3 regions of the Enemella evansiae genome follow, and region 2 is predicted to be linked to each of the others. Evidence: predicted binding sites of a transcription regulator. Region 2 holds the regulator's gene; each other region holds the start of a gene.
What was found. Region 2 encodes LexA, which represses DNA repair genes until DNA is damaged. Its sites were predicted from a motif close to TCGAACANNTGTTCGA; they were not measured.
Positions count from the first base shown of each region.

Region 1: a site for LexA is predicted at 7,318-7,333, ahead of ruvC (crossover junction endodeoxyribonuclease RuvC). Genes of this name have one in related genera too.
Region 3: a site for LexA is predicted at 3,984-3,999, ahead of C8D81_RS07820 (DUF6504 family protein). Genes of this name have one in related genera too.

Region 1 is NZ_SNXA01000008.1:901,463-911,975, forward strand. It holds gene C8D81_RS04930 (potassium channel family protein) at 1-705, opposite strand, end outside; gene C8D81_RS04935 (adenine phosphoribosyltransferase) at 716-1,282, opposite strand; gene secF (protein translocase subunit SecF) at 1,288-2,625, opposite strand; gene secD (protein translocase subunit SecD) at 2,625-4,403, opposite strand; gene yajC (preprotein translocase subunit YajC) at 4,413-4,874, opposite strand; gene ruvB (Holliday junction branch migration DNA helicase RuvB) at 4,976-6,034, opposite strand; gene ruvA (Holliday junction branch migration protein RuvA) at 6,045-6,659, opposite strand; gene ruvC (crossover junction endodeoxyribonuclease RuvC) at 6,656-7,300, opposite strand; gene C8D81_RS04970 (DUF4011 domain-containing protein) at 7,457-10,513, opposite strand, start outside.
Region 2 is NZ_SNXA01000008.1:452,527-463,039, forward strand. It holds gene hflX (GTPase HflX) at 1-1,416, shown strand, start outside; gene C8D81_RS02785 (ZIP family metal transporter) at 1,463-2,242, shown strand; gene C8D81_RS02790 (hypothetical protein) at 2,306-2,794, shown strand; gene C8D81_RS21830 (ATP-dependent DNA helicase) at 3,139-5,178, shown strand; gene lexA (transcriptional repressor LexA) at 5,257-6,072, opposite strand; gene C8D81_RS02805 (hypothetical protein) at 6,298-6,726, shown strand; gene C8D81_RS02810 (DUF2752 domain-containing protein) at 6,762-7,190, shown strand; gene nrdR (transcriptional regulator NrdR) at 7,379-7,846, shown strand; gene C8D81_RS02820 (vitamin B12-dependent ribonucleotide reductase) at 7,931-10,513, shown strand, end outside.
Region 3 is NZ_SNXA01000008.1:1,515,774-1,526,286, reverse strand. It holds gene aceB (malate synthase A) at 1-300, shown strand, start outside; gene C8D81_RS07830 (hypothetical protein) at 308-2,083, opposite strand; gene C8D81_RS07825 (outer membrane protein assembly factor BamB family protein) at 2,080-3,867, opposite strand; gene C8D81_RS07820 (DUF6504 family protein) at 4,161-4,502, shown strand; gene C8D81_RS07815 (SAV_6107 family HEPN domain-containing protein) at 4,513-4,914, shown strand; gene C8D81_RS07810 (DNA polymerase III subunit alpha) at 4,907-8,608, shown strand; gene C8D81_RS20870 (hypothetical protein) at 8,628-9,278, opposite strand; gene C8D81_RS07795 (methyltransferase domain-containing protein) at 9,394-10,131, shown strand; gene dinB (DNA polymerase IV) at 10,151-10,513, shown strand, end outside.

The DNA.
Region 1 (10,513 bases), 450 kb from region 2:
ATGGGCGCTCGGATTGAGCTGGCGCACCGTCAACGTCACCAGGATCGCGGAGTCGTCGCGGTCCAGGGTGATGATGATCTCGCGGGCCTTGGTGATCTCCGCCCGACGCAGGATCTCGCGGCGGGTGGCGTCACCCTCGATCGCGGCCACCCCGTCCAGGTTGGCGTCGGCGATCGCCGAGGCCCGGTCGTCGATGACGACCAGCTTGGACAGATCCCGCTCGTAACGCGCCAGGGTCGTGACCGCACTGCGGCCCTTGGTGCCGTAGCCGATGATCACGATGTGGTTGCGCATCCGTTTCCTCCAGTGGTTGTCGATCATCGCGCGCCGGCCCTCGGTGGCGAGCACCTCGAGGGTGGTACCGACCAGCAGCACCAGGAAGATGATGCGCAGCGGGGTGATCACCAGGGCGTTGATCAGTCGCGCATGCGGTGCCACGGGGGTGATGTCGCCGTAACCGGTGGTGGTCACGGTGACCGTCGCGTAGTAGAGCGCGTCGAGCAGGCTGATGCCGTCCTCGTTCACGTTGTCGGCGTACGCGTTGCGGTCGATGTAGACGATCAGGGTGATCAGCACCAGCAGGCCGACGCCGATCAGTGAGCGGACCAGCAGTTCACGGCTGGCCGAGGTGCCCCGATTCGGCATCGAGACGAAGATGGCCCGGCGTTCCCGGCGGCCCGCGGGATCGGGGATCAGGCTGGTCACGGCAGGAACCTCACGCGGCGTCCACGGGCGGGGTCGCGATGACCGCGGAGACGGCGTCGATACCGGCCTCGGCGAGCCGCTGCCGGCCCTCGAGGAAGGACAGCTCCAGCAGCACCGAGACGTGCACGAGCTCGGCGCCGAGCCGGTTCACCAGGGCCGCGGTGGCCGCGATCGTGCCGCCGGTGGCGAGCACATCGTCGATCACCAGCACCCGCGCGCCGGGCAGGATCGCGTCGGCGTGCACGGCGAGGGTCTCCGAGCCGTATTCCAGCGCGAAGGTCTCCTGGACCGTCGGCCCGGGCAGCTTGCCGGGCTTGCGGACCGGTACGAAACCGGCGCCGAGCGCGAGCGCCACCGGGGCGCCGAAGATGAAGCCGCGAGCCTCCATTCCCACAACGATATCGATACCGTCCGGGGAGATCGCGACCAGTTCATCCACCGAGGCGGCGAAGGCCGTCGCATCGGCGAGCAGCGGCGTGATGTCCTTGAACACCACCCCCGGTTTGGGGAAGTCGGGTACGTCGCGGATCCGCTCGGCGATCAGCTGCCGCTGGGTTCGCGTCTCGGCACCGGCCACGGGGTTCACTTCTTCCGCTGGCTGCGACTCGTGTTGCGCGGCTGCGGTCGGCGGGCCGACCCGGACTCGCCGACCTCGCGGGTCCGCCCCCGGTCCCCATCACCCGAGCCGGAACCGGACCCCGAACCGGACCGCGACGCACCGCTGGTGCGTACCGTGGTGATCCGGGTCCGCGACAACGGCCCGGCCAGCTCACCCTCGGACCGCGAACCGTCCTCGTCGCCGTCGTAGGTGTCCCACTCGTCGTCGCGGGAACCCCGCAGATCGGCCGGCGAGTCCGGGTCCTGCATCGCGTTGACCTCGGCCTCGGCCGCGGCCAGCTCGCTGTTGCTGGGCTCGCGGTCCTTGCCGCGGCGCCGACCCTCGCGGCGGGCGATCCGCTCGCGGTGCTCCTTCATCCCGGACTCGCGCTCCTTCATCCCCACCAGCAGCGGGGTGGCGATGAAGATCGAGGAGTACGCACCGGCGAGCATGCCGACGAACAGCGCCAGACCGAGGTCCTTCAGCGGGCCGGTGCCGAGGATGAACGCGCCGGCGACCAGCAGCGCCGCGATCGGCAGCACCGCGATCACGGTGGTGTTGATCGAGCGCACCAGCACCTGGTTGACCGCGTCGTTGGCGGCCACCGAGTAGGTCCGCTTCGTCTTGCGCAGATCCTTGACGTTCTCCCGCACCTTGTCGAAGACGACCACGGTGTCATAGAGCGAATAGCCGAGGATGGTGAGCAGACCGATCAGGGTGGCCGGGGTGAACGTGAAGCCCACCAGGGCATAGATGCCGACGGTCACCAGCAGGTCGTGGATCAACGCCACGATCGCGGCGATGGACATCTTCAGGTCCCGGAAATAGATCCAGATCATGATCATCACCAGGGCCAGGAAGACCGCCAGCGCGATCAGGCCCTGCTGGGTGATCTGTTTGCCCCAGGACGCACCGATCAGGCTGTACGCCACCTGGTCGGGATTGATGTTGAGCTCACTCGCGATCGCCTCGCGGACCTGCGGCACCTCGGTCTGCGCATCCAGGGTGCGGGTCTGCACCCGGACCGTGTTGTCGCCGATGGTGGTGACGCTCAGGCTGTCCATCTCGGGCAGGTTGGTGTTGCGGACCGCGGTCCGGACCTCATCGACCGTGGTCGAGGTGACCCGGGTCGGCGCCTGGAAGTCGGCGCCGCCGGAGAACTCGATGCCCAGGTTCAGCCCGCGGACCAGCAGGGCGAGCAGCGCGATCCCGATCAGCACCGCCGAGACCGTGTACCAGCGCTTGCGGGTGCCGACGAAGTCGTAGGACACCTGGCCGGTGTAGAGCCGGTGGGCCAGCCCGTTCTTCTTCTTGGTCGCCATCAGGACTCCTTACCGGCGGTCGCGGTGGCGGTGGCGGTGCTGGTCCGGCGACGACCGGTACGCCCACCCACCGAGCGTACGCCCAGGTGCTCGGCGTCCAGCCCGGACCAGCGCTTGCCCTGGCCGAAGAACTTGGTCCGCACCAGCAGGGTCATCATCGGCTTGGTGAACCAGAACACCACCGCGATGTCGATCAGGGTGGTCAGGCCGAGGGTGAACGCGAAGCCCTTGATGCCGCCGATGGCGAGGATGAACAGCACCAGCGCCGAGAGCAGCGAGACCGCGTCGGCGATCAGGATGGTGGAGCGGGACTTCTGCCAGCCGGTCTCCACCGCCGAGCGCAGCGATCTGCCCTCGCGTACCTCGTCTCGTATTCGTTCGAAGAAGATGATGAACGAGTCCGCGGTCACGCCGATCGCCACGATCGCGCCGGCGATACCGGGCAGGTTCAGCGCGAAGCCGACCGAGGCGCCGAGCAGCACCATCATCGCGTAGGTGAACGCGGCGGCGATGGCCAGCGAGGCGACCACGACGATGAACAGGCCGCGGTAGTAGAGGATCGCGTACCCGACGACCAGCGCCAGGCCGATGATGCCGGCGATGATGCCGGCGCGCAGCTGCTCGCCACCGAGGGTGGCGGAGACGTTGCTGACCTCGGAGACCTCGAAGGCCAGCGGCAGCGCACCGAACTTCAACACATTGGCCAGCTCGGTGGCGGTCTGCTGGGTGAACGAACCGGAGATCTGCGCCTGGCCACCGGGGATGGCCTGGTCGACGCTCGGCGCGGAGATGGTCTTGCCGTCCAGCACGATCGCGAACTGGTTCTCCGGCGGCTGCTTCGCCGCCAGCGCACCGGTCGCATCGTTGAACACCGCGCCGCCGGCCTGGTTGAACGTGAGGTTGACGACCCACTGGATCTGGTTCTGCGGTACGCCGGCCTGGGCGTCGGTGACGTCGCTGCCGGGGATCAGCGTCGGGCCGAGGAGGAATTTCTGGGTGCCGGTGCGGTCACAGGTGATCAGCGGCTGGTCGGAGACATCGATCACCCGATCGGAGCACTTGAAGTTCTGGTACTCCATCATCTCGGCCTGCGTCGGCTGCCACTGCATCGCCTTGTCGGGCGGGGTGCCCTGGCCCGGCGCGGTCGGCTTGGGCTTCGGCGGGGCGGTCGGCAGCTGCGGAGCGGGCCGGTTCTGGCCGGCCGGTGTGGTGGCCGCCGGGGCCGGCGGGGCGGCCTCGGTCGGCTGACCCCCCTCGGTCGGCTGACCCGCCTCGGTCGGCTGACCGGCCTGGGTGGGCTGTCCGGCCTCGGCCGAGGGGGCGGTACCGGGGCTGGCCTCGGCGCCTGGAGTGGCCTCCGGCGCCGGCGTCCCGGCGGGCTCGGGCGGTGCCTCGGGGGCGACCTGCTCGGTGGCGTACACGGCGCGGAAGCTGAGCACCGCGGTCTGGCCGACCAGGCGTACCAGCTCGTCCTGCTGCACGTTCGGCACCGTGACCACGATCTGCCGGTCACCGGAGGTGGTCACCTCGGTCTCACCGACGCCGAGGGAGTCGACGCGCTGCTGGATGATCGTGCGGGCCTGTTCCAGGCTTTCGGTGCTCGGCGCGCCGCCGCCGGTGGTGTTGCTCGCGGTGAGCGTGATCGTGGTGCCGCCGCGCAGGTCCAGACCCAGCTTGGGGGTCCAGGCCTTGCTGAACGCCATGATCCCGACCAGCGCCACCAGGGCGGCCATCAACAGGATCAGGGTGCGCACCGGATGTCCGTGCCGTGCTGCCACAGTGTTGCCTTATGCCTTGGTGTTGGAATCGGGGCCGTCGGAATCAGGCTTGTCGTCGGGGCCGAGGTCGCGCTCGTCGGCACCGCTCTGATCGGACTTCGGCCGGTAGGGCTTGAAGTCGGTGGGTTCGGAGTCCGTGGGATCCGGGTCGGTGCTGGTCGCGCCGCCGACGGCGGGCGTGCTGCCCTCCTCGGCATACGGCGAATCGGGGGTGACGACCTGCATGATGACCTGCTTGAGCACGGTCACCTGCACCCCGGGGGCGAGTTCGACCACGGCCTGCTTGTCGCCGACGCTGACCACGGTGGCGTAGAGACCGGAGGACAGCATCACTCGGGTGCCGGCCTGCATCTGCTTCTGCATCTTCTGCTGTTCCTGCTGCCGGCGGCGCTGCGGCCGGATCATGAGGAAGTAGAAGACAGCCACCATGGCGACCACGAGGATCCCGGTGGTAAGGGTGTTCCCTTGCATTGCTCCCTGCGTTCACGCGTGGATGTCCCGGTGCGGGCTGACTGCGGGAGTCTACCCACGAAAAGGTGAAAATCCCGATTCGGCGCACGCGGGGTGTCGGCTCAGCTGAACAACTCGCCCTGGCCGGCCGGCGGGGCGAGTCCGAGGTGCTGCCAGGCGGCGCGGGTGGCGACCCGGCCGCGTTGGGTACGCATCAGCAGGCCCTGTCGGACCAGGAAGGGTTCGGCCACCTCCTCGACGGTCTCGGCCTCCTCCCCCACCGAGATCGCCAGCGTGGACAGTCCGACCGGGCCGCCGTCGAAGCGCTTGCAGATCGCCTCCAGCACACCGCGGTCCAGCCGGTCCAGGCCGAGTTCGTCGACCTCGTAGAGCTCCAGCGCCTCGCGCGCCGCGGTCAGATCGACCTGGCCGTCGCCGCGCACCTGGGCGTAGTCGCGGACCCGGCGCAGCAGCCGGTTCGCGATCCGCGGGGTGCCGCGGGAGCGGCCGGCGATCTCGGCGGCGGCGTCGGCGGACAGGCGTACGCCGAGCATCTGGGCGGAGCGGCGCAGGATCTTCTCCAGCGCGTCGGCCCGGTAGTAGTCGAGCTGGGCGGTGAAGCCGAACCGGTCCCGCAGCGGGCCGGGCAGCAGGCCGGCGCGGGTGGTGGCGCCGACCAGGGTGAACCGCGGGATCTCCAGCGGGATCGCGGTCGCACCGGGGCCCTTGCCGACCACCACGTCGACGCGGAAGTCCTCCATCGCCAGATAGAGCATCTCCTCCGCCGGCCGGGACATCCGGTGGATCTCGTCGAGGAAGAAGACCTCCCCCTCGACCAGTCCGGACAGGATCGCGGCCAGGTCGCCGGCGTGCTGGATGGCCGGGCCGGAGGAGACCCGGATCGGGGCGCCGAGTTCGGCGGCGATGATCATCGCCAGGGTGGTCTTACCGAGCCCGGGCGGGCCGGAGAGCAGCACGTGGTCGGGCACCGCCTCGCGCTGCCGGGCCGCGGCGAGGACCAGGCCGAGCTGGTCGGCGACCCGGGGCTGCCCGCCGAATTCGGCCAGGCTGCCGGGCCGCAGCGCGGTCTCGGCGGCCTGCTCGTCGGCGTACGCGTGCGGGTCGAGCGGGCTGTGGTCGGCGGGGCTGGGGTCGGCCGGATCGTGGTCGGGCTGGGTCACGGGGCGCAGCCTACTTGCGGGCCAGCGTCTGCAGCGCGGCCCGCATCAGGACCGCGACCGAGGTCTCGGATTCGGCGAGCGGTGCGACCCGGTCGCAGGCGGCCTCGGCGTCCTTGGCCGACCAGCCGAGGCCCTGCAGGCCCTGGGAGACCTGCTCCCGCCAGGCCGCGACCGGCGCCTCGGGCTGACTGTCGGTGGCGGCCGGCAGGTCGGTGACCGCACCGAGGGCGTTCACCTTGTCCTTGAGTTCGAGGACCATCTTCTGTGCGCCCTTGGTGCCGATGCCCGGTACCCGGGTGAGGGTCTTGTGGTCGCCGCTCGCGATCGCGGTGCGGAACTCATCGGGGCTGAGCACCGACATCATCGCCTGCGCGATCTTGGGACCGATGCCGGAGGCGGACTGGGCGAGCTCGAAGCAGTCCCGTTCGTCGGTGCCGGCGAAGGCGTAGAGGGTGAGCGAGTCTTCGCGGACGACCAGCGAGGTGTGCAGTTCGGTCGGCTGATCGAGGCGTACGCCGGAGGCGGTGGCCGGGGTGCAGAGCGCCTTGACCCCGAAGCCGCCGAGGTCGACCACCACCCAGGTCGCGCCGATCGCGGTCACGGTGCCCCGGAGGTGGGCGATCATGCGTTCTTCCTCTCGGTCGGTCGTGCCGCGCGTTCGCTCGCGCGGCGGGTGGCCTCGGCCAGGACGGCCTTCTGCCGGGCAGCCAGTGCGGCGGCCCGGTCGGCGAGTTCGTCGGTGTCGGCGCGGGCCCGCTGGTCGCGCCGGACGGCTTCGGTGAGCCGGTTCTGGGTGCCGCCGCGCCAGACCTGGCAGATCGCCAGTGCGACCGCGTCGGCGGCGTCGGCGGGTTTCGGTGGCTCGGCGAGTCGCAGTACGCGGGCGACCATGGCGCCGATCTGCTGCTTCTCGGCGCGGCCGGATCCGGTGATCGCGGCCTTCACCTCGCTCGGGGTGTGCTGGGCGACCGGGATCCCGCTGCGGGCGCCGATCAGCATCGCGACCCCGGCGGCCTGGGCGGTGCCGATCACTGTGTTCAGGTTGTGCTGGGCGAACACCCGCTCCACCGCGACCACATCGGGCAGCCAGGCGGCGACCAGCTCGGCGAGCTGCTGTTCGATGGTGACCAGCCGGGATGCGGTGTCCAGCGTGGCTTCGGTACGGATCACGCCGACGTGCAGCAGGGCCGGCGGCCGTCCCGGCGTACCCTCGACGACCCCGACGCCGCAGCGCGTCAGACCGGGGTCGATCCCGAGGACCCGCATGCACCCTCCTCCACTGCTCGAACAGACGTTCGACAGCCTAGTGGGCGGATCCGGGTACGCCGACGAGCGACACGGCCCTCGGTCAGGACGCTCATCGAGTGGGCCGCCCTGCGCAGCGAAGCGGAGCAAGGGCGGCCGTGTCGAGATGAGACCCAGTCACGTGCCCGGCTCGAGCAAGCCGTTGCCGGCGCTCTGGATCCTTCCCTCGGCCAGGGCCCACCGCAGCACCGCGGTCAACCGGGCCCGGATCTGCGGACCCATCCGCGCATATCCGAAGGTGGCCATCGTTTCCCGAAGCACGGTGTCCTGGTTCATCGGCCCCTGCGTTCGCAGGATGTCGGTCATGGCATTGGCGATCTCGACATGGTTGAGCTCGTCGATCGGGATCGTGCTGGTTCGCGGCCGATATCCGCGATAGCTCTCATCGCTGAGGCCAGCCGGCCAGAAGAACCTGCCGAACTCCGGATGCCACTGCGGATCGGTCGTCGCACAGCGCAGGATCTCGCCGACCCGGTTCAATCGGATCCGGCCATGGCCGAACCGGCCGGCGACGATCTTCGCCGCCCGGACCGCCTCCACCGGGCCCTCGGTCTCGATCACCTCGGTCAGCTGGGCGGCGACCAGTGCGCGCTGCTCCGCGTCGCGAAGATCGTCCAAGATCGACGGCTCCCCCACCACACCGGTGTCGGCGGCCACGAACGGATGGGCTCGCGTGCGATCCACCGTCGTCGGTCCCGCCGGTTGCTCGGTGACCGCCTGCCCGCGGATGGGTGCCAACGGGTCGATCTCATCGATGCGCGGGACGAGGGCGAGGTCGTCGGTATCGGCCGGAGCCCGCGCCGCGGTCGGTTCCGCGGCCAGCGGCTCGGGCACCTGCTCCCCGGGCGGGGTGGCCGCGACCGGCTGCGGTCGCAACGATTCCGCCCGTTCCGCAACCATCGTGAGCACGGCGGCGGGGTCCTGGATCCAGGCCGGCAGCAGCACCTGCACGGTGTCCCGCCAGCCCATCACTCCCTGCAGGATCTCCCCCGGGAGCGATTCACGGTCGGCGGTGATCGCGCGCCCGGCCCACTCGCGAGTGTCCAGCACCAGCGCCAACCATCCGTGCTCCGCGCTCGCGCGCACTGCGAGGTCGACCCGGAATCGGGACGTACCGACATCGGAGATCACCTCGAGCCCGCGGCTGCGGAGCGCGGTGGCGAGTTCCTCGCGGTAGAGATCCTCGGCATCGAACTGCTGGGTGCCGCCCAGGGCCGCGTGCGCGGTGCCCTCGGCGTAGGCGAGATATTCCTTGAGATGCTGCAGGCCCTCGGCCCGGGTCTTGGCGAGGTCGATGTCGGTTGATCGGATCGAGGTGTAGAGGATCACCGTCGACCGGGCGCGGGTGATGGCGACATTGAATCGGCGCTCGCCACCGACGTTGTTGAGTGGGCCGAAGTTGTGACTGAGTACGCCTGTTTCGGGGTTGCGGGAGAAGGCGATCGAGAACAGGATCGCGTCACGCTCGTCACCCTGGACATTCTCCAGGTTCTTCACGAACAGTGGTTCCTGCTCCCGCTCGAGTGCCTGTCGGATGAGCGGATCCTCCGATTGCTCCAGCAGATCCAGGATCAGATCCCGTTGCTGGGTGTTGAAGGTGACCACCCCGATCGAGACCTCCGGCTGGTTCGCCAGTCGGCTGCCGATGTCGGCGACGATCCGGTCCGCCTCGGCGCGATTGGTGCGGGTGGCGCCGCGGTCGAAGACGCCGCCGACGAACTCGGCACGGATCCCCAGCTCCGGGCGATGCTCCGGCGGACCGGGGAACACCTGGAGCTGGCCGTTGTAGTACTTCATGTTGGAGAAGCTGATCAACTGCTCGTGCTGGGAGCGGTAGTGCCAGCTCAGCCACTTCTGCTCCAACCCGGATCCGACGGCCTCGGAGAGGATCGATTCCTGGTCCGGGCTCATCGCTTCGAGCTGACCAGCACTCTCCCCCGCCACCGCGGTGCCGATGGTGGCCGGGGGATCCTCGTCGGCATCGGTCGTGCTCTGCCGAAACATGTTGGTCGGCGGCATCTGCTTCGAGTCGCCGACGATGATGGCCGCGTCGGCGCGGCCGAGCGCGCCGACCGAGTCGGCCACCCGTACCTGGGAGGCCTCGTCGAAGATGACGGTGTCGAAACGGATCCCGTCGGCGGGCAGGAAGCGGGCCACCGAGGCCGGGCTCATCAACACCACCGGGGTGAGACCGAGAATCTCGCCGCCGTGCGCCTCGAACAACCTCCGGATCGACCCACCCCGCTTGCGATCGATCTCCTTGCGCAGGCCGACGCTCACCGCCCCGGCATTGCGGCGCTGCAGCAGCCGAGCAGGCAGCTCACTCCAGGTCTGCCGCTTCAGCTCCTTCGCCACCCGCACATAGTCACCGACCTGGCTGGCTCGGGTGGCGGAATCGAAGACGTCCAGATCTTCTGCTCGCAACTGGTCGGCGAGACGACGGCGCTCGACGGCGAGCTCGATCGCATCCGTCAGCGCCGCTGTCGGGCGCCCCCGTCGAATCTGGTCGGCGACCGGGGCCAGGCCGTATTCGTCGAGGGTCTGGAGCGCATCACCGAATTCCAACCGGCGTCGGAAGTCGGCCACCGCCTGGTCGCTGGCGGAGGCGGAGCGCCAATGCTGCGCACACTGGCTGATCCGCTGCAGCAGACGCTGGCCCGCCAACCAGGCAGTCAGCGAGCGCTCGGTGCTGTTCGCGACCTGGCGCAACCGCGACCAGGCCTCGTTGAACGCCCGCAGGCTCGCCCCCGGTCGGCCCGCCTCCGCGCCGTCCGGGTCCCGCTGGACGAGGGCATCCAGTCGTGGCGCGACATCCGGGAGCCGCGCCACGAGATGCCTGGTCAGGTCCGCGTGCTGCTCGTAGTCGCGCTCGGTGGTCAACATGGCCCCAAGGATCTGGAGCGCCTCGTTGCCGCGCAGGTCCTTGCCCGCCAGCTGCGGGATGCCCGCCGAGAGCCGCCTCCCCAGTTCCTGATGCTCCTGCCGGTACATCCGCAGCGATGCCAGGAAGCGCAGCGGATCCGCTCGAACGGCCGCCTCGTGCGCCGGCTCGGCGTACGAAGCGATCTTGCCGAGCGCCAGCTTGGTCAACCGTCCGCGCTGCATGATCCCGCTGCGCTGCGCGGCCTCGTATTCGGCCTGCAGCGACTCACAGTCGGCGAGGGCCGCGGCCCG
Region 2 (10,513 bases):
ACCGTCGACCCGATCGAGGAGGAGCTCGACTTCGACGGGGACCAGCTCGAGCTGGCCGAACGCAACTCGTTGCGCCGCGTGGTCGGGATGTCCACCGAGCTGTCCGACATCACCGAGGTCGAGTACCGCAAACTGCTGCTCGAGCGGGTGGTGCTGGTCAGCGTCTGGACCACCGGCTCCCAGGTCGACGCCGACAACTCGCTCGCCGAGCTGAAACAGCTCGCCGAGACCGCCGGCTCCCAGGTCCTCGAAGGACTGGTGCAGCGACGCCGCAAGCCCGACCCGGCGACCTACATCGGCTCGGGCAAGGTCGACGAGCTGCGGGAGGTGGTCGTCGCCACCGGCGCCGACACCGTGATCTGCGACGGCGAACTCGCCCCCGCCCAGTTGCGCAACCTGGAGGACCGGGTCAAGGTCAAGGTCGTCGACCGGACCGCGCTGATCCTCGACATCTTCGCCCAGCACGCGAAGTCGGTGGAGGGCAAGGCGCAGGTCGAACTGGCCCAGCTCAACTATCTGAAGCAGCGGCTCCGCGGCTGGGGCGGCAACCTGTCCCGGCAGGCGGGTGGCCGCGCCGCGGCCGGTGCCGGTATCGGTGGCCGTGGCCCCGGTGAGACCAAGCTGGAGACCGACCGGCGCCGGATCCATCACCGGATCTCGCAACTGCGCACCAGGCTCCGCGAGATGGACTCCACCCGTGAGGCCAAGCGCGCCGAACGGCAGCGGCACCGGGTCCCGTCGATCGCGATCGTCGGCTACACCAACGCCGGCAAATCCTCCCTGCTGAACCGGCTCACCGGAGCCGGGGTGCTGGTCGAGAACGCGCTCTTCGCGACCCTGGACCCGACCACCCGGCGCTCCCAGACCCCCGACGGCCGCGTCTACACGCTCACCGACACCGTCGGCTTCGTCCGCCATCTGCCCCACGACCTGGTCGAAGCATTCGCTTCCACGCTGGAGGAATCGGTCGCCGCGGACCTGCTGGTCCATGTGGTCGACGGCTCCGATCCGGACCCGCTCGGCCAGATCGCCGCGGTCCGGACGGTGCTCAACGACATCGGCGCCGGGGACCGGGCCGAGCAACTGGTGATCAACAAGGCCGATCTGGCCTCGCCGGAGAATCTGCAGCTGCTGCGTACCCATGCCCCCGACGCGATCGTGGTGTCCGCGCGGACCGGTGCCGGCATCGACCGGCTCAAGGAGGTCATCGACTCCCGGTTGCCGCGGCCCGAGGTCGAGGTCCGCGCGCTGGTTCCCTATGAGCGTGGGGATCTGCTGGATCAGGTGCACCGCAGCGGTGAGTTCCTGACCACCGAGCACACCGCCACCGGCACCCGGATCGTGGCCCGGGTGCATCCCGAGCTGGCCGCGGAGTTCGAGCCGTACGCCGACGTGGAGAACGACGCGACCCGCTGAGCGGACCACCTGCCGCGGCTGCGGTGGCAGGGCTTAGATTGGCCCGGTGCAGAGCACCTTGTTGGTCCAGGCCGCCCGGCTGACGATCTTCCCGGTCCTGGCGACCATCGTCGGCACACTCGTCGCTGTCTGGCGCCCACCCGGCACCCGGACCGTGGCCGCCATCCAACATTTCGCGGCCGGGGTGGTGATCGCCGCGCTGGCCGGTGAGGTGCTCCCGGACCTGAAGGAGCGGGAGGATCACAAACTGGTCTGGACCGCGGTCGGGTTCGCGCTCGGTGTCGCGGTGATGCTCGTCCTGGGTGCCTGGGAACGGCGCCGCTCGGCCGCCGAGAAGGCGCGGGCGGCCAGTGCGACCGGTGCGGCCGGCACGGCCGAGGGTCCGCGCAGCCTGCCGATGGGCATGCTCATCGCGATCGGCATCGACCTGGTCATCGACGGCATGCTGGTCGGGCTGGGCGTCACGCTGGGCTCGGCGACCGGCCTGATCATCACGATCGCGCTGACCATCGAGGTGCTCTTCCTCGGGGTGTCGGCCGCGCTCGAGCTGCTCGGCGAGGGCTTCGGGCGCCGCACCGTGATCTGGGTCGGCGTGGTGCTGGCCCTGCTGGTCGGCGTCGGTGCCCTCGGCGGCGTACTGCTGCTGGGTGGCGCACCGGCCACCGTGCAGGTCGCCTTCCTCGCCTTCGGCGCCGCGGCATTGCTCTTCCTGGCCATCGAGGAGCTGATCGTCGAGGCCCACGAGGTCGAGGAGAAGGCCTGGATGTCGGCGATGCTGTTCGCCGGATTCTTCATCATCTGGCTGCTCGAGGCGCTCGTCGACTGATCACAGACCGTGGTCGTACGCCGCAGCGCGGCCAGTGGCCCGTCGGCGGGCGATCCTTGTCCGGTGAAGCGACGACTGCCCTGGTGGGGCTGGACGCTGGTCGGCTGCGGTGGCCTGGCGCTGGTGCTGGTGCTCGGCGTGGCCGCGGTGATCGGCTGGCAGTTCATCCCGCACCGCACCGACTACGGCGAGCGGTGCACCACCACGCTCGGGATGAAGTGCGAGCGCGTCCACCCGGAGGTGATCGCACGGCTGACGCAGATGCGGCTGCCGGCCGGCACGACGGTGCACGAGTCGCAGTACGAATCCTTCCAGGACTGGCGCGTGCGGGCACGGTTCAGTGTTCCGGCGGATCGGGTCGCCGAATGGGAGCAGTCGCTGGCGGCGTACCCACCGGCCGGTACCACCGACTGCACCGAGCTGACCGGCGAGGGCACCGACCGCCGCTGTGCCAGCGCGAACGACCCGCAGCAACCACCGATCCGCACCTACACCCGGGTCACCCGCCCCGACAGTTCGGTGCTCATCGAGGTCGAGGCCTTCACCACCTGATCGCGGCCGAGCTCCGGCGCTGATCAGGTCAACGCTTCATGGTGCGTTCGTTCCGGGCCAGAGCGGATACCGCTTCGGCGTCGAGCAGGATCGAGTGTGGCCGCGCGATCACGATGACAAGCGGGTCATCAGTGCCGCGACCTCGTCCTCATCAACGGGACCGTCTGGAATCGCCTGTGCACAACCCCGCCCGGCGCCTCGAATCGGTGGCCTCCGGCGACTAGATTGCTTCGGTGACCTCGCACGCCGCTCGCCCCGCAGCAACCTCCCGGCCGGACCCGCAGCAGGTGCTGGATGCCGCCGTCGAGGCGCTCGGCGGGAGCCCGCGGGAGGGCCAGCAGCAGATGGCCGAGGCGGTCGCCGAGGCCTTCGAGACCGGGCAGCACCTGCTCGTCCAGGCCGGTACCGGCACCGGCAAGTCCCTCGGTTATCTCGCCCCGGCGCTGACCCGACTGGCCCGCGGCCGGGAGCGGATCGTGATCGCGACCGCGACCCTGGCGCTGCAGGCCCAGCTCGCCAACAGCGACATCCCACGCGCCCTGGACGCCTGCGAGCAGGCGATCGGCAAGCGGCCCCGCGCCGCGATCCTCAAGGGACGCAGCAATTACGCCTGTCTGCTGCGGATCCGCGACCAGGCCGTCGAGGACCAGGACACCCTGCTCGGCTCCAGCGAGGTCGTCGAGGCGCTGCGGGCCAGCGCGCCGAGCACCGACTCGGTGGTCGGTGCCGAGGTGGTCGCACTGCGCGAGTGGGCCGAGCAGCAGGCCAGCGACGGTGGCCTGGCTGACCGTGACGACGCGCCTACCCACACCACCAGGGCCTGGGCGCAGGTGTCGGTACCGGTCCGTGAATGCGTCGGCGCGCAGCGCTGCCCCTACGGCACCGAGTGTTTCGTGGAGAAGTCCCGGGAGCAGGCCCGCTCGGCCGATCTGGTGGTGACCAACCATGCGTTGCTGGCGATCGACGCGATGCATGGCGGCACGGCGCTGCCCGAGCACGACCACGTGATCATCGACGAGGCCCACGAGCTGGTCTCCCGGGTGACCGGTGCCGCCTCCGCCGAGCTCAGCCCGCAGCAGATCGAACGCGTCGGCCGCCGCGCCCTCGGTTGGCTGGATGACGAACTGGGACTGGAATTCCTGGAATCGGCCGATGTGCTCCGCGAGGGGCTGGAGGCGGCGCCGCTGGAGCAGGTGCCGGGCACCGACGCCCCGGTGGTGCGCGCCTTCGAAGCGGTCCGCGACGTCACCCGCCGGGTGGTCAGCGCGTTGACCGGCAAGGACGCCGACAACGAGCAGCGGCAGGCCGCCGCAGCGGTCAAGGAGGTCTTCGACGTCGCCGAGCGGATGGCCGCGCTGGCCGACCACGACGTCGTCTATGTGGCCGACCGGGAACGCTTCGGCCGCGAGGCCCGGGTCTCCCCGCTGAGCGTGGCCGCGCTGATGCGTGAGCGGGTGCTCGGCCAGGTGACCACGGTGCTCACCTCGGCGACCCTCAAGCTCGGTGGCGAGTTCGAACAGGTCGCCGGCAGCGTCGGCCTGCGGCGCGACGAGCGCCGGGACCGCCCGGAGGCCGCGCCGAAACTCACCGGGCCGGACGAGGTGGACGCGGTCGAGCAGGCCGACGACCCCGAGGAGCTGGAGAGTGACACCGTCGCCGATTTCGGTGACGGATCGGAGGCCGGCGGCGGGCGGCGCAAGGCCGGTCCGATGACCTGGCGCGGTATCGACGTCGGGTCCCCGTTCTCCTATGCCAGGCAGGGGATTCTCCATGTGGGCAAGGATCTGCCGAAACCCGGTCGGGACGGGATCGCACCCCAGGTGCTGACCGAGGTCGCCGAACTGGTCTGGGCCGCGGGTGGGCGTACGCTCGGTCTGTTCGCCTCCCAACGCGCCGCCGAGGCCGCTGCGGCGTACGTCCGCAAACAGCTGCCCAAGCACACGATCCTGTGCCAGGGGGATGCGCAGCTCTCCGAGCTGACCCGCCGTTTCGCCGACGAACCGGAGACCAGCCTGTTCGGCACCGTCTCGCTGTGGCAGGGGATCGACGTGCCCGGTGACACCTGCCGGTTGGTGATCATCGACAAGATCCCGTTCCCGCGGCCCGACGACCCGCTGATGCAGGCACGGCAGCGGGCGGTCGCCGAGGCCGGGGGCAATGGGTTCATGACGGTGGCGGCGGGGCATGCGGCGCTGCTGCTCGCCCAGGGCGCCGGCCGGTTGATCCGCCGGCAGAGCGATCGGGGGGTGGTCGCGGTGCTCGATCCGCGCCTGGTCACCGCGCGGTACGGGTCGTATCTGCGCGCCGGGATGCCGCCGATGTGGATGACCACCGACCGTGAGGTGGCCGTGCAGGCGCTGCGCCGGTTGGCCGAGGACGACTGAGCGGGCGCCGGGGAACGCAGCGCGGCCGGCCCGGGAGGCTGACATCCCGGACCGGCCGCTGCGGCGTATCTGCGTGGTTCAGACGCGGCGCAGCACCGCCACCACCTTGCCGAGGATGGTCGCGTCGCTGCCGTCGATCGGGTCGTACGCCTCGTTGTGCGGCAGCAGCCACACCTTGCCCCTGGTCTTGGAGAACGTCTTCACGGTGGCCTCGTTGTCCAGCATGGCGGCCACGATGTCCCCGTTGACCGCGGTCGGCTGCTGACGCACCACGACCCAGTCGCCGTTGCAGATCGCGGCGTCGATCATCGAGTCACCGCTCACCTCGAGCAGGAACAGGGTGCCTTCACCGACGAGCTGTTTGGGCAGCGGGAAGACGTCCTCGACGCGTTCCTCGGCGAGAATCGGGCCGCCGGCGGCGATCCGGCCGACCACCGGCACCCGGACGGCGTCGGGGTAGCTGTCCCGGATCCCGGTCTCGTCGTAACCCGGGTCCATCGGCTGCATGTCGGCGGGCAGCAGCACCTCCAGGGCACGCGGCCGGTTCGGATCCCGGCGCAGGAAGCCCTTGGCCTCCAGGGTGCGCATCTGATGGGCCACCGAGGACGGGCTCGCCAGCCCGACCGACTCACCGACCTCGCGGATGCTGGGCGGGTAGCCTCGGTGGTCGACCGCGTGCTTGATCACCTCGAGCACCCGGCGCTGCCGCGGGGTCAGCCCGTGCGCATCGGCCGGGCCGTCCGGCAGCGGGGTCACGGTGCCGCTGGTGCGATCCATCTCGGCGGCGACGTCCTCATTGCGCGGCCGGCCGCGGCGGCGCGGAGCGGATGCGGCGCTGGGCGTGGCGGAGTCGGTGGTGGACTTGGTGGTCTTCGGGTCTTTGCTGTCAGCCATGGCATCAGGGTAGGACGAATCGAACATCGAATCAAACAACTGTTCGAGCGTGTCGCGCCGGCCTGGAAGCGCGTCGGACGGACTGTCAGTGGCCTCTGTTTGAGTGATCTCTGCAAGATCACGATTCGAACACGAGTCCACGATTCGGGTTTGTGTGCGAATCGGTTCCGAGGTAACAATGGTCCGTGTCGAACACCTGTTCGACCACTTCCCGAGGAGGCAACCATGGCCCAGCAGGTCAGCAGCACGATCGCCCGCCCGGCCCCGCGCCACTCCGTCACCCCCGGCGGCCGGCGGCCGAGCACCCGGCGCCCCGAGGGGCAGCGCCCCGCGCGCGGTCCGCGGGTGCAGCGTGCCGATCGCGATCGCGGTTTCGAGACCCGCGGCGTGTCCGCCGGATGCCGGGTGCAGCGCCCGGTCGTCCAGCCCGCCGCCCGGCGCAGTCCCGTGCGCCCCGCCGGTGGTGAGATCCGGCTGACCGACCGGGGGATCGCCGTGGTGCTCGCCCTCGGTGCCCTGCTCGGGCTGGCCGCGATGCTGTGCATCGGGGTGACCGCCGCCCGCGTCACCGCCGAGCCGCCGGCCCCGCAGGCCGCTGTCGCACTGACCCAGGCCCCGCCCGCGGCCGCCACCGGTGGCGCCCCGCTCCGCTGAGGTCGGCATGGACCGCGACCGGCGACAATGGGGGCATGCATCCCGTCGCACCGACCGCAGGGCACACCCGCGGCACCGCGGTGCGGCGCTTCGGCTGGCTCACCCTGCTCGGGGCCAGCTGCGCACTCGCCGGCGGGGTCTACGCGCTGACCGGCCGGGGGATACCGTGTCCGGTGCTGCTCGCCACCGGTTGGCAGTGCCCGCTCTGCGGTGCCTCCCGGATGGGCGCGGCCCTGCTCCGGGGCGATCCCGCCGCGGCCTGGGTGGCCAATCCCTTCGTCCTGGTGCTGGGTGGGCTGTTGCTGGCTGTCTGGGCCTGGTCCGGTGTCCGCCTGCTGGCCCGTCGGTCGGCCGGTTTGCCGACCTCGCTGGGTCGTTGGCTGGAGCGCGGGGCGCCGCTGCGGGCGCTGCTGCTGATCCTGCTGCCGGCGCTGGTCTGGATGCTGGCCCGCAACCTGATCTGAGGGCCGCGAAACGCCGGTTCGCGACGTCTTGCTCCGCTGCCGGATGCGACGTAGGATTCCCATATCTAGTAGTTACAGGCTTGTGGTTCATCCACAGGTTGTGGTTCTTTTCCACAGGATGTCCACACCGGCACCCACAGGGTCATCCCCAGCAGGGGCCGGTCGGCGAGCGAGCGGAGGTGGGTCGGGTGCACTGCCCCTACTGCAAGCACACCGACTCCCGGGTGCTCGATTCGCGGGCCGCCGATGACGGTGCGAGCATTCGCCGCCGGCGGCAGTGCCCGGCCTGTGAGCGCCGGTTCACCACCATCGAGCAGATGCAGATCGTGGTGGTCAAGCGCTCGGGGGTGATCGAGCCGTTCAGCCGCGACAAGGTGATCAAGGGGGTCCGGAAGGCATGCAAGGGCCGGCCGGTGACCGACGAGCAGCTGGCCCGGCTCGGCCAGGCGGTCGAGGAGGCGCTGCGCGCGTCCGGGCAGCCGGAGGTGCCGGCCGATGAGGTCGGCGTGGCGATCCTCGGCCCGCTCCGCGCGCTGGACCAGGTGGCGTACCTGCGCTTCGCCTCGGTCTACAACCAGTACGCCTCGGTGGACGACTTCGAGGCCGAGATCGCGCGGTTGCGCACCGAACGCGCGCTCACCGATCAGACCCAGTGAGGTCTGCCGGCCCGGGCCCGGGCCCGGGCCACCACACCATTCAGCATCTTCAGCAGTGACCATGCCGATCCCGAGAGGTTCACGATGACCGAGACCACCCGATCCTCATCCCGGAGCAGCGAGTCCGCACCCCGTGGGCTGACCATCGAGCGGGTGCACACCACCGAGGGCGTGCACCCCTACGACCAGGTGACCTGGGAGCGTCGGGACATCGTCCAGACCAACTGGAAGACCGGGGAGAGCGTCTTCGAGCAGCGCGGGGTCGAGTTCCCCGACTTCTGGTCGATGAACGCCTCGACGATCGTCACCACCAAGTACTTCCGCGGCGCGCTCGGCACCGAGGCCCGCGAGCAGGGGCTCAAGCAGCTCATCGACCGGGTGGTGCGGACCTACCGCGCCGCGGGTGAGGAACACGGATACTTCGCCACCGAGCAGGACGCGGAGATCTTCGAACACGAGCTGATCTGGATGCTGCTGCACCAGGTGTTCAGCTTCAACTCCCCGGTCTGGTTCAACGTCGGCACGAAGTCCCCGCAGCAGGTCTCGGCCTGCTTCATCCTCTCGGTCGACGACTCGATGGACTCGATCCTGAACTGGTACAAGGAGGAGGGGTTCATCTTCAAGGGCGGTTCGGGCGCCGGGCTGAACCTCTCCCGGATCCGGTCGTCGAAGGAGCTGCTGTCCTCCGGGGGCACCGCCTCGGGGCCGGTCTCGTTCATGCGCGGCGCGGACGCCTCGGCCGGCACCATCAAGTCCGGCGGTGCCACCCGCCGCGCGGCGAAGATGGTGGTGCTCGACGTCGACCACCCCGACATCGAGGAGTTCGTCGAGACCAAGGCGCGCGAGGAGGACAAGATCCGCGCGCTGCGCGATGCCGGCTTCGACATGGACCTGGGCGGCAAGGACATCACCTCCGTGCAGTACCAGAACGCCAACAACTCGGTGCGGGTCTCCGATGAGTTCATGACCGCCGTCGAGGACGGGGCCGAGTTCGCGCTGCGTTCGCGGACCGACGGCTCGGTCGTCGAGACCGTCGATGCCCGCGAGCTGTTCGACAAGATGGCCAAGGCCGCCTGGGAATGCGCCGATCCCGGCATCCAGTACGACGACACCATCAACGACTGGCACACCAACCCCGAGACCGGCCGGATCACCGCGTCCAACCCCTGCTCGGAATACATGTCGCTGGACAACTCCTCCTGCAACCTGGCCAGCCTCAACCTGCTCAAGTTCCTCTCCGCCGACGACACCTTCGACGCGGAGAAGTTCGCCAAGTCGGTCGAGCTGATCATCACCGCGATGGACATCTCGATCTGCTTCGCCGACTTCCCGACCGAATCGATCGGCGAGACCACCCGCAACTACCGTCAGCTCGGCATCGGGTACGCCAACCTGGGTGCGTTGCTGATGGCGACCGGTCACGGTTACGACTCCGAGGGCGGGCGGGCCTTCGCGGCCGCGATCACCTCGCTGATGACCGGCACCTCCTACCGCCGCTCCGCCGAACTGGCCGCGGTCGTCGGCCCCTACCAGGGCTATGCCCGCAACGCCGACGCGCACCAGCGGGTGATGCGCAAGCACCAGGCCGCCAACGATTCGCTGCGCACCCTGTCCGCGATCGACGGTGACGTGCACCGGCTCGCCACCCGCGAATGGGACCAGGTGGTGAAGCTGGGCGCCGACAACGGTTTCCGCAACGCCCAGGCCTCGGTGCTCGCGCCGACCGGCACCATCGGTTTCATGATGGACTGCGACACCACCGGGGTGGAGCCGGACTTCTCGCTGGTCAAGTTCAAGAAGCTGGTCGGCGGCGGGTCGATGCAGATCGTCAACCAGACCATTCCGCGGGCGCTGCGTCGGCTCGGGTACGCCGACGAGACCGCCGAGGCGATCGTCGAATATATCGCCGAGCACGGTCATGTGATCGACGCCCCGGGCCTGAAGACCGAGCACTACGAGGTCTTCGACTGCGCGATGGGGCAGCGGGCGATCCGCCCGATGGGCCACGTGCGGATGATGGCCGCGGTGCAGCCGTTCCTGTCCGGTGCGATCTCCAAGACCGTCAACCTGCCCGAGACCGCCACCGTGGAGGAGATCGGCGAGGTCTACCGGCAGGGCTGGAAGCTCGGCCTCAAGGCACTCGCGGTCTACCGCGACAACTGCAAGGTCGGTCAGCCGCTCTCCGACGGCAAGAAGAAGCCCGAGGAGAAGAAGTCCGAGGCGCCGGCGCCGGTGGTGGAGTACAAGCCGCGCCGCAAGCGGCTGCCGAAGAAGCGCCCGTCCTCGACCACCTCGTTCTCGGTCGGTGGCGCCGAGGGTTACCTGACCTCCGGTTCCTACCCCGACGACGGCCTGGGCGAGGTCTTCCTCAAGCTCGGCAAGCAGGGCTCCACGCTGGCCGGGGTGATGGACGCCTTCTCGATCGCGATCTCCATCGCGCTGCAGTACGGCGTCCCGCTGGAGACCTATGTGCAGAAGTTCACCAACATGAAGTTCGAGCCGGCCGGGATGACCGACGACCCGGACATCCGGATGGCGCAGTCGATCATCGACTACGTCTTCCGCCGGTTGGCGCTGGACTACCTGAGCTTCGACGAGCGCGCCGAGCTGGGCATCTACACCGCCCGGGAGCGGGCCCGCTACGTCGAGACGGGTTCCTACCTGGAG
Region 3 (10,513 bases), 1.1 Mb from region 2:
GCGATCGGTTCGATGATGGAGGATGCCGCGACCGCCGAGATCTGCCGCTCCCAGCTGTGGCAGTGGCGGCACCTGGGTGCGCGCACCGCTGAGGGGCAACCGATCAGCGCCGAATGGCTGACCGAGCTGATCGCGCAGGAGTACGCGCTGATCCCGCGGGAGGCCGAGGACCGGCTCGACGAGGCCCGGGAGCTGTTCGCCGAGGTGGTGCTGGCCGAGCGGTACCCGGAGTTCCTGACCCTGGCGGCATACCCGCACCTGCTCGCGGGGAAGCCGGCCCGGTTGGCACCGGCGGCCTGAACGGCGGTCAGCGCAGCACCGTGTCACCGGCCGACATCGCTCGGTCGCGTCCCGCCAGCGCGGCCGCGCACCCCAGGCAGAGGGCCATGATCAGCATGGTGTGCGCCAGGTTCTGATCGCCCAGGACCTCGACGTTGTCCGGGCGATAGGGGAAGTTCCCGCCGAACCCGGCCAGCATCAGCACCAGGAGCAGGCCGAGGAAGGCGTTGCCGAGCACCAGCAGAACCCGAGCCGGTACAGGGAATCCGGGAGATCCGTGCCGTGCGTAACCGCCATCGGTGAGCAGGCGCCAGACCAGCCCGAGCATCAGGGCGACGCTGATGCCACCGAAGGCGAGGGCGGACACCGGTTCGGCGATCCAGCTGCGGTAGGGCCAGGCCACTGCCAGCAGGAGCACCGTGATCAGGGTGACCAGTCGGCCGACGGTCAGTCGGCCGCGGAGCAGCAGGGCCAGGGCGATCACCAGCACCGCCGGCACCGCCAGCACGGTGCCGGCGTCGGCATCGGCCGGGATGCCGAACAGGGTGTTGATCGTCGACGCGGTCATCACCGCGGTGAAGGCCGCGGCCGCTGCGGCGGCGACCCGGAGCCCGCGGCGTGCGGTGCGCACCGCGAGCACGGCGGCGGCCGCGGCGGTGACCGCACCGAGCCACGAGGACAGGTTGAACCTGTCGAGGAATCCCTGCACGGCGGGGATTCCGAAGGCCGCGAAGAGCTGACCGATGACCTGATCCGCCACCAGTGGTACGCCCAGGATCATCGCCAGCCAGGGCAGAGTCGCTCGCCACGCCTCGGGGACGTCGTCGGGATCGGGGCGCAGGTCGAAGTCGCCGGAGACCCGGTCGGCCCACCAGATGGCCAGCGCCATCGCCACCGCGACCAGCAGCACGACCCACGCACCGCCCAGCAGTCCGACCAGTCGATTGGCCAGCCCGCCGGCGGTGACCTCGGTCGCCAGTTTCAGACCGCGCAGCCCGGCAAGCCCGATCAGCAGCAGGCCCAGGCCGACCCGTACCGCGCCGTCGGATCGCCCCGGTGCCGGCCGATCGGGTGGGGTGTCGATCAGCCGGCGCAGCGCCGTGCCGGTCCACGCGGCGGTGGCCACGGTCAACTCGCCGAAGGCGGCGCCCGCCATCAGCATCGCCGGGGTGGCCAGCAGCGACAGCAGGGCGGCCATCAACACCAGGTTGCCCAGGGTGCGGTCGTAGGTCGGGTTCTCGAAGGGGACGCCGTGGACGGTCGCCCCGGCGTACAGGGCCGTGCCGATGACCACCAGGGTGACGACGAACTCCCACCAGGCGAACCGGGTCCGCCAGCGCAGGACCATCAACGCCCCGAGTGCCACCGGTGCCGCCAGGGTCGTCCACAGGGTCGGGCCCTGCAACTCGGGGGAGGAGGGCACGCGGTGCAGGTTGAGCGGGATCAGCAGGACGGCGGTGACGACCAGCCAACCGAACGGCCGGAGCCAGCGCCGCAGGTGGAGTGCTGCGCAGAAGAGTGCGGTGAGCGCGAAACCGAGAACCACCTGGACCAGTGCCAGCATCGGTGCGGGAATGGTGTTCACCCCACCGACCCGCAACGGCAGCCGGGTCCGCAGCCAGGGGGCCAGCAGCACCGTCACCGTGGCCAGTGCGTACAGCAGATATCCGGCCCAGACGATCGCAGTCAGCCCGGCCGGCCAACGGTGCCCGCGCAGCACGCCGTCGCGGACCGGGTCGAGGAGTACCCGGCGCACCACATAGCCGACGAGCTCGACGAGCCGGCGCAGCGGTCCGGTGCTCATGGGCCCACCCGGTCCATCGTCCACTCCGGGTCGCGACCGAGCACCCAGATCCCCGAATCGCTCGGTTGCAGGATGCGGTTGCCGGCCGGCGTCAGCGGCCAACTGCCCTGCCGCTGTCCGTCCGGCCCCACGGCGGACAGCTCGTCCCCGGTGACCAGAAAGGCGGTGTCATCGACGGTGAGCAGGTCATCGGCGCCGCCGAGCGCCGCGACCCGTCGGCCGTCGGCCGGATCCAACAGCAGCGTCTCGCGTTGTCCGGCGACGACGACCCGGGTGCTGGTCACCGCCAGCGTGACCGTGGTCGGCACCGCCGACTCCCAGACGAACTGCTCGTCGGCGATCCTGGTCATCCGCAGCCAGCCGGCGGCATTGGTGAACAGCTGGCCACGGCTGACCGCCACCCCGCGGATCGGGATGGGGCTGTCGTGTTGCCAGAGCTGGGCACCGGTCGCGGCGTCGAAGACGGTGATGTTCTGTTGTTCGTCGGCCACCGCGACCGAGGTGCCGTCGCTGGCCGGTTTCATGGTCACGCCCGCATCGAGTTGCTGCCGCCACAGTTCCCGTCCGGTGGCCAGGTCCAGGCCGTGCACGCTGCCGCCGAGGGTGGCGACGACGATCCGGTCGGTGCCGACCCGGACCGGGCCGGTGGTGCTGACATCGGGCAGGGTCGCGGTCCAGGCCTGGTAGCCACCGGGGTGGTAGAGTTGGACCCGCCGGTCGGTGGTGCTCACCGCGATCATGTCGCCCACTGCGGTGAGGTTGAGGATCGCGCCGCCGGGATGCAACCGGGTCACCGGTAGCTGGTCGTTCTGCTCGGTGGCCTCCAGGGCGATCACGTCGGGGGTGACCGAGGCGCGCAGCATCGCCACCCCGCCCGCGCTGACCGCTCCCGCACCGGACATCGTCTGGTCGCGGCCACGTTCGAAGCCGAAGCTGGCGTCCCCACGGAATCCGGTCATCGGCCGTCGGGTCCAGTCGGCCAGTCGATCCAGCGGAACCTGTGGCGGGATCAGCCGGTCGGGTTTGAGCGGTTCCACCTCGCCCGGGCGGGTGGACCACTGCAGCGGCGCCGGGCCGAGATCGGTGCTGCCGCGTTCGGCGACCACCCCGCGCCCCGGGCACCAGGTGTTCTCCTCCCGCCAGCGCCGCGGCGTACCGTCCTCGGCGGTGAGCGCGGTATCGGAGACCACCAGCAGGCAGTCACCGACCGCGCTGGCGGACGAGTCGTTGCGGTAGCGGCCGATGCCGAACTCCTCGTTGCCGGCGACCTCACCGGTGGAGTTCCAGCGGACGCCGGGGGCGACATCGGCCGGAAGTTCGAGCAACCCGGGTCCGAACACCAGGCCGCGATCACCCCAGGTCTGCGCGGTCCTGGTGATCGCACCGGCGTTGTCCAAGCCACGCAACCGATTCCGCCACGGGTCGTTCCAGCCGCTGGCGAACAGCGTTTCCCGCCACCACTGGGTCGGCCACCGGTCCCGTCGCAGGATCGTCTCGTAGGCGGTGCTGGAGATGGCCTCCACCGCCTGCTGGGGCGAGAGCCGGGCATGTTCCACCATGGCGGGGTCGCTGGCTCCGGCGCCGGTGCGGCCCGTTCCTTCGATGGTGGCGTACGCCCGGTCGGCGTCCGCGGGGACCCAGCGCCCTGCGGCCCCGGTGAGCGCGACCGGGTTTCGGAACGGGTCGGTCGCGAGTACGCCGGCGGTGGTCAGCAGCGCGAGCAGCAGGATCAGCACCGAGACCTCGCGGGCCCGGTGCCGCGGCGGCTCGTACCGTGTCGACATCGTGGCCTGATGGTAGGGCAGGGACCGGGTCGCGGAGCCGCGCTGGTGCTCGCGTCGGATTCGGGATTCGAACGGCTTGACGGATTGTCGGTGCCGGTGGTTATAGTTGGTCCTGTTCGAACACGTGTTCGAGGACGCACTTGGGGAAGGGCCTCTTGAGCACCCGTTCGGACGCAGGGCTGGTCCCGGCGCGGGTGGAACTCGACCCCCGCTCGCGCCGGGGCTTCCTCATTTCCATGGGGCCGCCCGGGTCGAGACACACGCCAACAGGTGCGACGAACCGGGGAGCGGCCATGCGGATCCATCGAGAAGCCATCGCGGTGCGGGACGGTGTCGTCGACGGCATCGAGGCCCCGGTCGAGTTCTGCTGGCGGGGCCTGGTGTGGCAGGTCACCGAGATCCAGGCTCGCTGGGTGCTGACCTCCCCGTGGTGGGAGTCACCCGCCGCCCGGGCGGTGCGCGACGGCGGCGTCCGGGTCGCCGAGGACGCATCGACCGACCTGATCGCCGAGCGGATCGGCTGGCGGGTGCTGGCCGAGCGGGGTTCGGTGCACACCGGTTCCCGACGCAGCGGGGTGTTCGAGCTGCAGCATGCCACGGCCACCGGGTGGTGGCTGGACGCCGTGATCGATTGAGGGAGGGACGATGACCGACGCGAGCAGTGAGCTCGCCCGGGCCCGGGCCACGCTGGTCCAGGCGGAGCTGACGACCCCGGCCGCCGACCGCTATCTGACCGCCCATCGGGCCGCCGGGCAGGTGGCCGCGGTGGTGCTGGCGATGCGCTGCCGGCCGGGTCGGCAGCCGGCGCGGCGCAATGCCTGGGGGTTGCTGGCCGAGGTGGCCCCGGAGCTGGCCGAGTGGGCCGGATTCTTCCTTGCCCTGCAAGGAAAATGTGAGGTGCTGCGTGCCGGGGCGAGCAACCTGGTGAGCGCCCGCGAGGCCGATGATCTGGTCCGGGAGGCGGCCGCCTTCCACGATCAGGTGACGGGCCGACTCGTCGGTGACCGCCGATCGGGGGTCACCCCCGACAGCAGCGTCCATGCCTGATCCCTTCGTGCATCTGCGCGTGGCATCGGCCTACTCGCTGCGCCACGGGGCCTCCCAACCGGCCGAACTGGTGGCGCGGGCCGCCGAGCACGAGATGGACACCCTCGGGCTGACCGACCGCGACGGGCTCTATGGCGCGATCCGCTTCGCCGGCGCCTGCCGGGACGCCGGCATCGCCCCGGTGCTCGGTATCGATCTGGCCGTGCACCCCGGAAACGTCACGGAGGCGGGGAATCTCCCGGCAGGAACCTGCGAGCGCAGCGAGCGCGGGGGTCTGGGGGTCGCCCCCCAACGACTCTGCGTGCTCGCCAGCTCACGGGCGGGGTGGGCGGCGCTGTGCCGGTTGACCTCGGCGGCGCACCTGTCCGGGCAGCGGGGGAGGCCGGTCGCCGACCGCGCGACGATCATGGAGTACGCCGCCGGCGGTGAGCTGGTCGTGCTGCTCGGTGCGGACTCCGATGTCGGTCGGGCCGTGGTCGAGCGGCCGGAGGTGGCGGAGCGGTTGCTGCGGGACTGGGCGCAGGTGCTGCCACCGCAGGCGTTGGTGGTCGGGGTGAGCGATCATCAGCTGCCCGGGCGGGGGATCGGCTCCAGCGTCCAGGCGGCCCGGTTGCTGGCGTTGACGGACCACTGCCGGGTGCCGGCGGTGCTGACCAATGCGGTCCGGATGGCGCACCGGGACCAGGCACCCACCATCGACGTGCTCGACTGTGCCCGCCGGTTGGTGCCGCTGGATGCCCGCAACGTGGATCGGCGCAATGCCGAGGCCTGGTTGAAATCGGGCAAGGAGATGGCGGTGCTCGCCGAACTGCTGGCCCGCCGTGCCGGCCGCGGTGCCGACGGCGGTTCGCGGCTGATCGCCGAGACCAGGATGCTGGCGATGCGCTGCCGGCTGGATCCGCGCCGCGATCTGGGCCTGGGGGAGATCCATCTGCCCGAGCTGTCGGTGATCGGTGGCGGCACCCGCGTCGGCGACGCCCAGCAGCTGCTCGCGAATCGTTGCGAGGCAGGGATCTCCGCACGCTATGGCACGGCCAACGAGGCGATCCGGCGTCGGCTGGACGAGGAGCTCGCGGTGATCGCCCAGCACGGCTTCGCGTCCTATTTCCTCACCGTCGACGATGTGGTCCGGCTGGTCCGCGGACGCGGTTGCCGGGTGGCTGCGCGCGGTTCCGGTGCGGGGTCGCTGGTCAACCATCTGCTCGGCATCTCCGGGGTCGACCCGATCCGGCACGGCCTGATCATGGAGCGGTTCCTGTCCCCGTTGCGAAAGAGCCTGCCGGACATCGATCTGGACGTGGAATCCCACCGGCGGGAGGAGATCTATCAGCAGATCCTTGCTGCCTACGGCGGTGAGCGGGTGGCCTGTGTGGCGATGTTGGAGACCTACCGGGTGCGGCATGCGGTCCGCGACGTGGGTGCCGCGCTCAGCCTGCCGCCCGGGGAGATCGACGCGATCGCCAAGGCGTTTCCGCACATCCGGGCCCGGGACGCCCGGGCGGCGCTGCGTGATCTGCCGGAGCTTCGGGCGGCCGGGTTGGCGGAGCGGCGGTTGGATCTGCTGTTCGAGCTGGTCGAGTCACTGGACGGGCTGCCGCGGCACGTCGCACTGCACCCCTGCGGCGTACTCCTCTCCGACGCCACCCTGCTGGATCGCACCCCGGTCGAGGCCAGCTTCGCCGGCTATCCGATGAGCCAGTTCGACAAGGACGACGTCGAGGAGATCGGGATGCTCAAACTGGATGTGCTCGGCATCCGGATGCAGTCATCGATGTCCCACGCGGTCGCCGAGGTGGAACGCACGACAGGGGAGCGGATCGATCTGGAATCCCTTGCTGACGACGGATTCAGCGACCCCGACACCTATCGGTTGATCGGCGAGGCCCGCACCCTGGGCTGCTTCCAGATCGAGTCACCCGGGCAGCGCGAACTGATCGGCAAGTTCGGCCCCAGTGACTTCACCGACATCATCATCGACATCTCGCTGTTCCGGCCCGGACCGGTGAAGAGCGACATGGTGCGTCCCTTCCTGGAGGCCCGGCAGGGTTATGCGCGGCCGAGCCATCTGCATCCGGATCTGGAACCGTTCCTGCGCGAGACCTGCGGGGTGGTGGTCTTCCACGAGCAGGTGATCCAGATCATCGCCACGCTCAGCGGGTGCAGCCTGGCGATCGCCGACGAGGTGCGCCGGGCGCTCGGCAGCGTCACCGGACAGGCCGACGCGAAGGCCTGGTTCATCCCGACCGCGATCGGCCGCGGTTATTCCCCGGTGGTGGTGCAGCGAGTGTGGCAGGTGCTGGAATCCTTTGCCTCGTTCGGTTTCTGCAAGGCGCACGCCGCCGCGTTCGCGCTGCCGACCTTCCAGTCGGCCTGGTTGAAGACGCACTGGCCGGCCCACTTCCTGGCCGGGGTGCTCACCCATGACCCCGGGATGTATCCGAAACGGCTGATCCTGGAGGAGGCCCGCCGCTGCGGGGTGGCGCTGCTCGGTCTCGATGTGAACGCCTCCGCCGACGGTTACCTGGTGGAACGCCTCCCGGAGGTGGCGGACACCGGTGCCGCACCGGATTCCCCGCCACGATGGGGGATCCGGCTGTCGCTGGCCGAGGTGAAGGGGATCAACGCCACCGAGGTGGCGCGGATCGTCGCGGGCCGCCCCTATCGGTCGCTGACCGACTTCTGGAACCGGGCCCAGGTGTCGGCGCCGGTGGTGGAGCGGTTGGTGCTGGCCGGCGGCTTCGATGCGGTGCATCGCCTGGGCACGGCGACCTCGGTGCGGCGGGGCCGGCTCACCCGGCGGGATCTGCTGCTCACCGTCGCCGATCTGCAGCGCGACAGCCGGGCCGGCATCAAGCAGGCCCGCCGGGCCCGCGGGCTGGCCGGCGGGGCGGCGCGACGGGTGGGTCCGGCCGATGGGGCGGCCTCCGATCCGCGGGACCGGGCGTTGGCGCAGAGCCGGCGGCCGGCCGAGGTCCGGCCGCCGGAGATCCAACTGCCGTTGGATTTCACCGAGGACGCCGACCCCGTCCCCAGCGGTCTGCCCGAGCTGACCGACAGCGAACGGGTGCAGGCCGAGCTGGCGGTGCTGGGGTTGGATGTGAGCCGGCACGTGGTCGACTTCTATGCGCCACTGCTGGCGGCCCTGCAGGTCACCCGCTCCCGCGACCTGTTGTCGGTGCGTCGGCGGCAGGCGGTGCTGGTCGCCGGGGTGAAGGTGGCGACCCAGACCCCGCCGATCCGCTCCGGGCGTCGGGTGGTGTTCCTCACCCTGGATGACACCACCGGCCCGGTCGATGCCACCTTCTTCGAGGACGCCCAGGGGCCCTATGCGCGCACCATCTTCGGCTCCTGGCTGCTGGTGGTGCGCGGGGAGCTGCGGCGTACCGGACCGCGTGGGGTCTCGGTGCTGGCGGACGGCTGCTGGGATCTGGGTGAACTCTTCGAACGCTGGCAGTCGGTGCTGGAGCTGACCGGTGACCGGGAGCGGGCGCTGACCGCGGTCCGGGATCTGCTGGCGGAGGTGCCCGAGGACTTCGGCGGTGGAGCCCGGCGGATGCTGGTGCACCCCAGCGGATTCCGGCAATCGGCGTACGCCGACATCAAACCGGCCGGTGGCAGCGGGCCGGCGGGGTCCCCGGCGGCCGGGGCGCCGCGGAAGCTGTGGCACTCCAGCCCGGGGAGTTCGGGCCGATGAGCGGGTGGTCCGGGTGGTGTCAGCCCGGGGTCGCGGTGGGGCTCGCCGAGGCGGGCGTCGGGCTGGGCGCGGGGCCGGCCGGGGCGGCCGGGGCGCTGCTCGGTGCCGGCGCCGGTGCGGGTGCTGTTGTCGCGGCCGGGCTCGGTGGGGCGGCCGGCGTGGGACGCGGGATTCCCTTACGGATCAGGAAGGAGGTGGCGGCGTGCTGGTCGTCGCCGCGGTAGTACATCATCAGGGTCGCCTCCGGCGGCGCCTCGGCCGGCCCGAAGCTGGCGGAGAAGCTGCCGTCGACACCGGTCGCGTACCCCTGCACCAGATTCCGCCCGGTGCCCTCCAGATAGAACTCACCGACCGCGCCGACGATCGGCTGGCCGGCCTGGTCGAGCAGGCGGCCCCGGACGGTGAACCGGTCACCCGGGCCGACGGCGAGCCCGTCGAGCCGGACCGGGGCGGGGTCGTTCAGCGCCGGGGTGGCCGAGCTGCCGGCGCTGCTCGCGTGGGTCGGCGTCGCGGTGGGCGAGACGGTCGGGGTGGGCGAGGCGGTCGTGGTGGCGACCGGCGCGCTGGGGACGCTCGGTGCGGTGGGCGCAGCACTCGGGCTGCCGCTGCACCCGGCGAGCAGCAGCAACCCGCAGGCGGCGGCCGGGAGGGCGGTGCGGAGCTGGGGCATCGGATTCCTGCGGGTCGGCTGGTCGAGGGGTGTTCGTCGCTCAACCTAAGCCGCGACGCCGGGTCCGGCAACTTCACCGGGCACCGGCCGATATCCTCCACCTCGAGGAGGCAGGATGAGCGAGAACCAGCAGACGGGCCGGGGTGCGGGGCGCCCCACCGGCCAGCGGCGACGGTCGATCTCCCAGCGGTGGCTGGTTCAGTTGCTGACCGAGCAGCTCGATCGCCACGGGGCCGGCACGGGGCTGGAGGTCGTCGACCTGGGCGGCGGCACCGGCGGGCTGGCCGCCGCGTTGGCGGAGGCCGGGCACCGGGTGCTGGTCGTCGACCCCTCCCCGGACGCGTTGGCGGCGACCGCCCGCCGGACCACCGAGGCCGGGCTCGGGGACCGGTTGCGGGCGGTGCAGGGCGACACCACCACCCTGGCCGAGGTGGTGCCCGACGGTTCGGCGGATGTGGTGCTCTGCCATCTGGTGCTGGAGCGCACCGAGGACACCGCCGAGGCGCTGCGCAGCATCGCCGCCGCGGTCGCCTCCGGGGGGCTGTTGAGCGTGCTGATCACCCAGCGGTTGCCGCGGATGCTCAAGCAGGCCGAGGCCGGCAACTTCGCCGAGGCGTCCCGGTTGCTGGGCGACGAGGGCCTGCTGGATCGGGGGACGCTGCGGGAGCTGCTCACCGAGGCCGGCTGGGAGCCGATCGCCGAGCACGGCATCGGCGTACTCTCCGACCAGGTGCCGACCACCGTCGCCGAGGGCCGCTCCGACGAACTGCTCGAGCTGGAGGCGGCGGCCTCCGAACGACCCGAGTTCATCGAGACGGCGACCCGGTTCCACGTGCTTTCCCGCAAGGAGTAGCACCCCAGGGGTGTCCCCGATGAGTGGACCGCGGCGGTCCACCGTGCTGCATGTGGACATGGACGCCTTCTATGTCGCGGTGGAGCTGCGGCACCGGCCGGAGCTGATCGGGCAACCGGTGCTCGTCGGCGGCGCGACCCGCGGGGTGGTGCTCTCGGCGAGTTACCAGGCCCGCGCCTTCGGCGTCGAGGGCGGCATGCCGATGACCAGGGCGCGCCGGCTCTGCCCGCGGGCGGTGGTGCTGCCACCGGACTTCGAGGCGTACACCGCGACCTCGCGCGGGGTCTTCGCGATCCTCGAGGCGATCACCCCGACGGTGGAACCGATGTCGATCGACGAGGCCTTCCTCGACATCGCGGGGGCGGTACGCCGGCTCGGGAGT